Regions from separate parts of the Arthrobacter sp. NPDC080073 genome, predicted to be linked through region 2. Evidence: riboswitches for the same ligand, from Rfam matches in the RefSeq annotation. Region 2 holds a riboswitch; each other region holds the start of a gene.

Evidence for each region. A riboswitch is a leader RNA that binds a small molecule or an ion and turns the genes downstream of it on or off. The one in region 2 is predicted to bind glycine.
Region 1: another riboswitch for glycine. It lies ahead of gcvP (aminomethyl-transferring glycine dehydrogenase); the one in region 2 lies ahead of gcvP (aminomethyl-transferring glycine dehydrogenase).
Region 3: another riboswitch for glycine. It lies ahead of lipA (lipoyl synthase); the one in region 2 lies ahead of gcvP (aminomethyl-transferring glycine dehydrogenase).

Annotation. Positions count from the first base shown of each region.
Region 1 covers NZ_JBFBKR010000014.1:92,426-95,699, reverse strand. Annotated here, with positions in the region: gene AB0O52_RS16170 (MFS transporter) at 1-349, opposite strand, end outside; gene AB0O52_RS16165 (TetR/AcrR family transcriptional regulator) at 432-980, shown strand; glycine riboswitch at 1,169-1,266, shown strand; gene gcvP (aminomethyl-transferring glycine dehydrogenase) at 1,428-3,274, shown strand, end outside.
Region 2 covers NZ_JBFBKR010000006.1:190,916-194,189, forward strand. Annotated here, with positions in the region: gene gcvP (aminomethyl-transferring glycine dehydrogenase) at 1-1,780, opposite strand, end outside; glycine riboswitch at 1,943-2,043, opposite strand; gene AB0O52_RS09900 (PucR family transcriptional regulator ligand-binding domain-containing protein) at 2,142-3,274, opposite strand, start outside.
Region 3 covers NZ_JBFBKR010000013.1:108,115-111,388, reverse strand. Annotated here, with positions in the region: gene AB0O52_RS15555 (hypothetical protein) at 730-936, shown strand; glycine riboswitch at 1,354-1,452, shown strand; gene lipA (lipoyl synthase) at 1,607-2,632, shown strand; gene AB0O52_RS15545 (methylenetetrahydrofolate reductase) at 2,649-3,274, shown strand, end outside.

The DNA of each region.
Region 1 (3,274 bases), on a different contig from region 2:
CGATGAGCCATTCAGCCGACGGCGCGAAGGCGGTGGCCGCGGAAACGGCTGCGAACCCCGTGCTGCCGATTAACAGCAAGCGGCGGCGGCCGATCCTGTCTCCCAGGTTTCCCATGGACACCAACAGCGCGGCGAGGACAAGCGCATACGCATCAACGACCCAAAGGAGCTGCACGCCCCCGACGTCGAGCGAACGCGCGATCTGCGGCAGGGCAAATGTCAGCGCCGTATTGTCCACAGCCACCAGCAGCACGGGGAACATCAGGAGTGCCAGGGCAGCCCAATCTCGCCACGGGGCGGATTGGATCGAAGGGGTGCGGGGGTGCTGGGTTGTGGACGGGCTGAACATGGACATAACTGTACCGTCTGGACGGTATAGTTTCAATCCGACTCATAAAATTGCCACATCGAACTAAGGGATGATGGACACCATGCCGCGAAAACCTATTGCCCGGGACGCTGTCCTGGATGCCTTTGAAGCCCTGCTGATCGAGGTGGGGGAGCGGGCTGCCACCCTGGACGCCGTCGCCAAGCGCGCAGGTGTCTCCAAGGGCGGCTTGCTCTACCATTTCCCGAACAAGGAAGCCATGATCAGTTCCTTGCTCGAACGCATGGACGGGCTGGCCGCACTGGACATCGAGGCAATGAAGACAGCCCCCGAAGGCGCGGCCGCGTTCTTTATCAAGTCGTCCCTGTGGGCGGATACTCCCTTGGACCGGGTGTTTGTAGCGGCCACGCGCCTCGCGGAAGTAGCCCATGAAGAAACGCGCAGGCGTTTCGCCGGGATCCAGCAACAATGGCTCGACGTGCTCGCCGAGGAAGTGGGGCCCGAAATGGCCAAAGCGGTCCGGTACATGGGCGACGGCCTTTACTTCAATGCGATGCTTGAAGGCGGCGCCGGTGATACGCAAGCCAAGGCCAGCGCGAGGAGCGCCGACGTCGGAGCGCTGCTGGCCGCCGTCGAGCGCCTCCGTAACTGACCGGCAGCCCAACTGACTCGCAGTAGATGTCGTTTTGAGGCTCCAAAACGACAATAAGTGCGAGTCAGTTGGGAAAGTCGGGCAGCTCGCTGACCATATTTGCGGACGCGGGCAGTCCATAGGACAATTGATAGTTGTGGCAGCCGTCACCGGCAACCACTGTAGATTCATATAACTGAATACGCCTTTGATCTGCGGCGGGAGAGTCCTGCAGGCATGTGATGCAGGCGCCGTAGGAGCAAATCCTCCCCAGGAATCTCTCAGGCCCCCGTACCGCCGCGGCAAGGCAACTCTGGAAAGCAGCACGCTGACGCGTGCTCACCGACGGTGCAAGCGAACCAGTGCCACAAGCACGGATTCGCGGAAACTCTCAGGTCCAATACAGAGCGGGGAGGAACCCGATTAGCTGTGGCGTACCCTGCGCCGCCTTATTAATGGAGTTCCTTCGTGACGGTTAGCTCAACCTCCACTACGTTCGTGGACCGGCATATCGGCGCCCGCCGCCAGGCCGATATTGACATCATGCTCAAGTCTGTCGGTTACGACAGTGTCGATTCGCTCGTGGACACCGCGGTTCCCAATGACATCCGCCAGGACGTCGCCTTGAGGCTGTCCAAGCACGGCACCGACGCCCTCAGCGAGGTCGAGGTCCTGGCGGAACTGCGCAAACTGGCGGCCAAGAACAAGACGGCCGTGCAGATGATCGGCCAGGGCTATTACGACACGGTGACTCCGCCGGTGATCCGTCGCAACATCCTCGAATCCCCGGCCTGGTACACGGCCTACACCCCATACCAGCCGGAAATCTCCCAGGGCCGGCTCGAGGCGCTGCTGAACTTCCAGACCATGGTCCAGGACCTCGTGGGCCTGCCGATCGCCAACGCTTCCCTGCTGGACGAAGCCACGGCCGTGGCCGAAGCGGTCCTGATGATGCGCCGGGCGAACAAGAACAAGTCCGCCCATGACGGCAAGACCGTCCTGGATGCCGACTGCCTGCCGCAGACCATCGCGATCGTGAAGGGCCGTGCCGAGGCGCTGGGCTTCGAGGTGGAGATCGCGGACCTGTCCCGGGGCCTGCCCGAGGGCGAGATCAACGGGATCGTGCTGCAGCAGCCGGGGGTTTCCGGCCGGGTGTTCGACCACTCCGGCGTGATCGCCGCCGCCAAGGAACGCGGCGCCCTCGTCACCGTCGCCGCGGACCTGCTGGCCCTGACCCTGATCACGCCTCCGGGCGAGCAGGGCGCCGACATCGCCGTCGGCTCCACCCAGCGTTTCGGGGTGCCGCTGTTCTTCGGCGGCCCGCACGCGGCGTACATGGCTGTCCAGAAGGGCCTGGAGCGGTCGATGCCGGGCCGTCTGGTGGGCGTTTCCAAGGACGACGCCGGCACCCCCGCCTACCGACTCGCGCTGCAGACCCGTGAGCAGCACATCCGCCGCGAGAAGGCGACGTCCAACATCTGCACCGCGCAGGCCCTGTTGGCCATCGTTTCCTCGATGTACGCCGTGTACCACGGCCCCGATGGCCTGAAGGCGATCGCCGAGACCGCCCACAACCACGCCCGGACCCTGGCCGCGTCCTTGAAGGCCGCGGGCCTTGAGGTCCTGCACGGCAGCTTCTTCGACACCGTCACCGTCCGGGTCCCGGGCAAGGCTGCCGGAATCGTCGCCGCCGCCGAGGCCAAGGGCATCAACCTGCGCGGCATCGACGCCGACACCGTAGGAATCTCCGTTGACGAGACAACAACTGAAGAAATCCTCGGCGACGTGGCCGCAGCGTTCGGCGCTTCGCTCGCAGACGGGGGCGAGGGCTTCGCCCTGGAGGCCGCCGTCGAGCGCTCTTCGGACTACCTGCAGCACCCCGTGTTCAACACCCACCGTTCCGAAACCCAGCTGCTGCGCTACATCCGCAAGCTCTCGGACCGGGACCTGGCGTTGGACCGCACCATGATCCCGCTGGGATCGTGCACGATGAAGCTGAACGCCACCGCCGAGATGGAAGCCATCTCCTGGCCGGAGTTCGCCTCGATCCACCCGTTCGCCCCGGATTCCCAGACCGAAGGCTGGCGCGAACTGATCGAAGATTTGGAAGCTGACCTGACCGAGATCACCGGTTACGACCAGGTCTCCATCCAGCCCAACGCCGGTTCCCAGGGCGAACTCGCGGGCCTGCTGGCCATACGCGGCTACCACCACTCCCGCGGTGACCTCCAGCGCAACGTCTGCCTCATCCCGGCTTCCGCCCACGGCACCAACGCCGCCTCGGCAGTGTTGGCCGGCATGAAGGTGGTGGTGGT
Region 2 (3,274 bases):
GGGCCTCACCGCGGGAGTGGTGGTAGCCGCGGATCGCCAGCAGGCCCGCGAGTTCGCCCTGGGAACCGGCGTTGGGCTGGATGGAAACCTGGTCATAGCCCGTGATCTCGCTCAGCTGGGATTCCAGGTCCGTGATCAGCTCACGCCAGCCCTCGGTCTGGGAATCCGGGGCGAAGGGGTGGATCGAGGCGAATTCCGGCCAGGAGATCGCTTCCATCTCGGCGGTCGCGTTCAGCTTCATCGTGCACGATCCCAGCGGGATCATGGTGCGGTCCAGCGCCAGGTCCCGGTCCGAGAGCCTGCGGATGTAGCGCAGCAGCTGGGTCTCGGAACGGTGCGTGTTGAACACCGGGTGCTGCAGGTAGTCCGACGTTCGCTCGACGGCGGCCTCCAGGGCGAAGCCCTCCGTGTCGTACGTGAGGCCAGCCCCGTAAGCAGCCACGATGGAAAATGCGTCCATGACTGCGGCGATGGTCTTTTCTGTGGTCTTTTCGTCTGCTGAGACGCCGACAAGATCGCCCGTGATAAGCTGGAGATTTATGCGCTTTGCGGCAGCTGCTGCAATGACTTGTTTAGCTTTCCCGGGGACCCGGACGGTGACGGTGTCGAAGAAGCTGCCGTGCAGGACCTCAAGGCCCGCGGCCTTCAAGGACGCAGCCAGGGTCCGGGCGTGGTTGTGCGCGGTCTCGGCGATCGCCTTCAGGCCATCAGGGCCGTGGTAGACGGCGTACATCGAGGACACGATCGCCAACAGGGCCTGCGCGGTGCAGATATTGGACGTCGCCTTCTCGCGGCGAATGTGCTGCTCGCGGGTCTGCAGCGCCAGGCGGTAGGCGGGAGTGCCGGCGTCGTCCTTGGAAACGCCCACCAAACGGCCCGGCATCGACCGCTCCAGGCCCTTCTGCACCGCCATGTACGCCGCGTGCGGGCCGCCGAAGAACAGCGGCACCCCGAAACGCTGGGTGGAGCCGACGGCGATGTCGGCACCCTGCTCCCCCGGAGGCGTGATCAGGGTCAGGGCGAGGAGGTCAGCGGCAACGGTGACGAGGGCGCCGCGTTCCTTCGCGGCGGCGATCACGCCCGAGTGGTCGAACACCCGGCCGGAAACGCCAGGCTGCTGCAGCACGATGCCGTTGATCTCGCCGTCGGGCAGGCCCCGGGACAGGTCCGCGATCTCCACCTCGAAGCCCAGCGCCTCGGCACGGCCCTTCACGATCGCGATGGTCTGCGGGAGGCAGTCGGCGTCCAGGACGGTCTTGCCGTCATGGGCGGACTTGTTCTTGTTGGCCCGGCGCATCATCAGGACGGCTTCGGCGACGGCGGTGGCTTCGTCCAGCAGGGAGGCGTTGGCGATGGGCAGGCCCACGAGGTCCTGGACCATGGTCTGGAAGTTCAGCAGTGCCTCGAGCCGGCCCTGGGAGATTTCCGGCTGGTACGGGGTGTAGGCGGTGTACCAGGCCGGGGATTCGAGGATGTTGCGGCGGATCACCGGCGGAGTCACCGTGTCGTAGTAGCCCTGGCCGATCATCTGCACGGCCGTCTTGTTCTTGGCCGCCAGCCTGCGCAGCTCAGCCAGGACCTCGACCTCGCTGAGGGCGTCGGTGCCGTGCTTGGACAGCCTCAGTGCGACGTCCTGGCGGATGTCATTGGGAACCGCGGTGTCCACGAGCGAATCGACACTGTCGTAACCGACAGACTTGAGCATGATGTCAATGTCGGCCTGGCGGCGGGCGCCGATATGACGGTCCACGAAAGCGGTGGGGGTTGATTGAATAGTCAAAAGGAACTCCAAGGTAGGGCCGGCCACAGTGACACGGCTTCGGTTTGGGTTCCTCCCCGCTCTGTATCGGACCTGAGAGATTCCGCAGAACGCATTGTCGCGTTGTGTTCCGCTTGCACCGTCGGTGAGCCGGGCCGAAGCCTGGCTGCTTTCCAGAGTTGCCTCGCCGCGGCGGTACGGGGGCCTGAGAGATTCCTGGGGAGGATTTGCTCCTACGGCGCCTGCCCGGTTGATGACTGGGAGGACTCTCCCGCCACGGTTCGAAAGGCATATTCAGATTTGGGTGATTCGGCTCACACCATACACACAACGTCAGTGGCGGGGCAACATCTGCTTGCGGACATTGCTATTGGCGGCGGGTTTACTTGTGCATGGCCGCATGAATCTGGAGCGCAAACCAAAGCTGGGCCAACGTGGACGTTTCAGTCATGTCGAGCCCCGTCAACTCGCTGATTTTCCGGATGCGGTAGATGATGGTTTGGCGATGGGCAAAGAGCGCCGCGGCAGTCTTTTGCCACGACCTCTGAGTGTCCAAGTAGGTCTTCAAAGTCACGATGAGATCGCCTTCCTGGCTCTGTTCATACGTGAAGATCGGGCCGAGCAGCCGCTGAACCAACGCCGTTCCCTCCTCGAAACTCGTGAGCCCCAGCCACGAAGGCCCCTCGGCGTAACGGGTCAGGCTTACGGCATTGCCTTTCGCTGAACCGAGCGCCCACAGCGATTCCTGGAGTGCGCGTTGGACGCCCCCGGCAGACGTCGGCGAGCTGATGCCAATCCGGACCCCGGGCCCCGCGCAGTGGATCAAAACGTCATCGGTCACCGCCGCGGTTACCGCCACATGAAGGGTATTGAGACGCCGCAGGCAAGCGGCCTGGAGTCCGTGGCGCCACAGTTCCGCGTGAATGTTCGCCAGCCGCTCGCCGTCGTCGGCCCCTATCGAAACCACCACGAAATTCTGCGCGGAAATCTCAAAATCGCTGAGCCTGATCTCCAGCTCCGCGATCCCGAGGCGTCCATCGAACGCCTGCAGGAGGAATTCGCCCGCTAGGCGGTGCCGCCCTTCCAGGGACAGGGCCGTTCGGGAGAGTTCCAGCCCGAGCACCGTCGCCGCATGCAGAAGCACGACGGCGTCAGGGTGCGGATCGCTTTTCGGCAGCACCACAAGCACCGCATCGGCGTGGGTAGGGATGTCCATCATCAACACGTGCCGGTCCCGCAGCCGATGCCATTGGAATTTCTTTCCGCCCATGGGTATATGCCCCGTGAAGGGGGCCAATTCCGCTTGCAGGAAGTCCGGCAGCGGCTCACCATCCGGATGCCAGGGATGGAGGCATCGCCGGTCCACGACGAAAAGCTCCGCATTGAGCTCCGCCGCGAGTCCTTGGAGAAGGCCTTGCCAGTGGTCCTCAATTGTTCCCGCCGTACGAAGCAAGTCATACACCCGTGCGGTCTGACGCAGGCGTCGAGATTCCTCCAAAAGGGAAGCTTCAGCCA
Region 3 (3,274 bases), on a different contig from region 2:
CAAGGTGGCGCCTTCCCAGGCGCTGGCTGATCCCACTGCCCCGGTCGGGAACGTCCCAGTACTACGGACGAACATCCTGAATGTCGATTCACGAAGGTCCGCGCAAACGACCTCAGGAGATGTCTGGATCAAGGATGCTTGTCCCTGGTTAAAGCTATTGAACGGACCTGCGACTCGCTGAAGCCCCCACCAAACCGTCTTATACAGATTCGTTGTCTGGGACATGCTGATCATGAAGACATTGCACGTCGTCTTTGGGTGACCCCCGACAGTTCCATACGGATAGATGCTTCCTGATGTCCGTTTATAAACGTTTCCGGTGTCAATGGTGCAACGCTGGCCGCTAACACCGGCGATCGCCGACAGGCTGGTAGGAGCAGCGACTTCCTTCGAGATTCGGTTCTTGGGGGTCTCTTCCGTGAATGTTCCCAAGCTCTGCTGGGCTGTAGCTACCTCGGCCCAAGTCAGGTCGCCAGGTTTCGGCGCCGCGACCTTTGGATCATATGCCGGAGCATCGGCGGGGGCGTCTGGCGCCTTCGGCGACTGTTCAATGGCAGTTGACGGCCCTGCCGCGAACAACGAGGCCAGTAACAGGGCTGACGTGGCAAGTACGGATATTTTCTTCATGGCTCCCTTTGCTAATTGCTTTCTGTGCTTAAAACGTTCCGACTAGACAACCGGGCGTTATAAAAAGGTCAAGGCGCTCAAGTTTTCAGGTACCCTGTCAGCATGGCTGCGGTGTGGATCGTCCAACACGATGAAGAGGAACCATTTAATGCCGTGCTTGGCGTCTTCGCATCTCAAGACGAGGCGGAAGTGTTCGCCGAGGAAATCAAGCATGAGTACGCCAGAGGTGTCATCTACTCCCGTTATGAGATCGGATACCGCTTCAACAGAGGACCTGGGCACGTGAGTTTCGGCCCCGGCGACCAGTAACTGGCGGCAACTGCGCCGTACATTCTTAAGGTTCTTGACTTTCGATTCACCCTGTCTTCCGACGAGCGTTATCGGGAGGGGCGACCGGTAAGGCAAATGCTTCAGAATCAAATTAGGCAGAAAAGGCAAATTAAGCAACATTTTTTGTTAAACGGATGGAGGACTTTATCGTGGAGTTCTAGAATCTGGTACTCACAATTTTTATCTTTTGATGTTCCCCAATACTCAATCCCCAATCCAAACACCACTCAATTTTTTGTCTTCGAGCACTCAATTTTGCATATCGACCACTCAGGCAAGAGCAAAACCCTTGACACTGCGTGGTGGGAACCTCGGCTGGAACGGGGGCGTCCTTTGCGCACCGCACAGGCACCGGATACCATGTGAGACGTGTCACCGAAAGGCGGCACGTGCTTATGATCTGCGGCGGGAGAGCCCTGCCGGTACGTTTCAGCAGGCGCCGTAGGAGCAAATCCTCCCCAGGAATCTCTCAGGCCCATGTACCGCCGCGGCAAGGCAACTCTGGAAAGCAGCCCGGGCAACCGGACTCACCGACGGTGCAAGCGTCCAGCCACGAGGCGGAGACGCGGAAACTCTCAGGTCCAATACAGAGCGGGGAGGAACCGAATCAACGTGGTGCGTCCGCGCCACCTGAATTATGGAGTTCCTCATGACCCTGGCACCCGAAGGCCGTAAGCTGCTGCGCGTTGAACAGCGCAACAAAGCCGTCCCGGTCGAACGCAAGCCCGAGTGGATCAAGGCCAAGGTCCAGATGGGCCCGGAGTTCGTGGGCCTGAAGAACCTCGTGAAAAAGGAAGGCCTGCACACCGTCTGCGAGGAAGCCGGCTGCCCGAACATCTTCGAGTGCTGGGAAGACAAGGAAGCGACCTTCCTCATCGGCGGCTCCGAATGCACCCGCCGCTGCGACTTCTGCCAGATCGACACCGGCAAACCCTCCCCCGTGGACCGGTTCGAACCCACCAAGGTCGCCCGCTCCGTCCAGGCCATGGCCCTGCGCTACGCCACCGTCACCGGCGTCGCCCGCGACGACCTCGAAGACGAAGGCGTCTGGCTCTACGCCGAAACCGTCCGCAAGATCCACGAACTGAACCCCGGCACCGGCGTCGAACTGCTCATCCCCGACTTCTCCGGCAAACCCGAACACATCAAAGCGATCTGCGACTCGAACCCGGAAGTCTTCGCGCACAACGTCGAAACCGTGCCCCGGATCTTCAAGCGCATCCGCCCCGCGTTCCGCTACGACCGCTCCCTGGACGTCATCACCCAGGGCCGGGCCGCCGGCATGGTCACCAAATCCAACCTGATCCTGGGCATGGGCGAAACCCGGGAAGAGATCTCCGAAGCACTGGCCGACCTGCACGCCGCCGGCTGTGACCTGATCACCATCACCCAGTACCTGCGCCCCTCCGAACGGCACCTGCCCGTGGACCGCTGGGTCAAACCCCAGGAATTCGTCGAGCTCGCCACCGAAGCCGAGGAAATCGGCTTCCTCGGAGTCATGTCCGGCCCCCTGGTCCGCTCCTCCTACCGCGCCGGACGCCTCTGGGCCACCGCGATGCGCAAGAAAGGCCGCGAAATCCCCGCACACTTAGAGCACATTGCCGAAGGCATCCAGGACTCCGGCACCACCCGCCAGGAAGCCCGCACCCTCCTCGCACACCACGCGACGGCCTGATCCGCAAGGAGCCAGCATGTTCCCCACCCGGATTGAAATCATTCCCTCAGACGGAATCGTCGAGAAAGTCCAGGCCGCAGTGCCGCTTTCCACAACGCTCACCGTTACCTGCTTGCCCCATCACGGGATCGCGCGGACCATGGAGGCTTCCATCAAGCTCAGCCTTCTGGGCTACAACGTGGTTCCGCACCTCTCGGCACGCGGGCTGGAGCACCGGTCGCAGCTTTCCCGCATCCTCCGGGACTGCGAGGCTGCCGGGATCACGGAGGTCTTCGCCATCGGTGGAGACGGCGCGCAAGCTGCCGGCCCCTATGGATCGAGCCTTCCCCTCTTGGCGGACATCGCCGAGTGCTCCGGCGGCAGCATCACCGCGGGCATCGCCGGTTACCCCGAGGGGCATCCTTCCGTGAGCGGGCTGGACTTGCTGGATGCCCTGTTGGCCAAACAACATCTGGCGACGCACGTTGTCACGCAAATGTGTTTCTCCGCCCCGAAGGTCCTCGATTACGCAGCACTCCTGCGCCGCGAAGGGGTCGACCTGCCGGTGTGGGCCGGTGTTCCCGGGGCCGTTCCGAGGACAAAACTGCTGGCGCTGGCGACCCAGATCGGCGTCGGGACCTCCTTGAAGTTCCTCAGCAATAA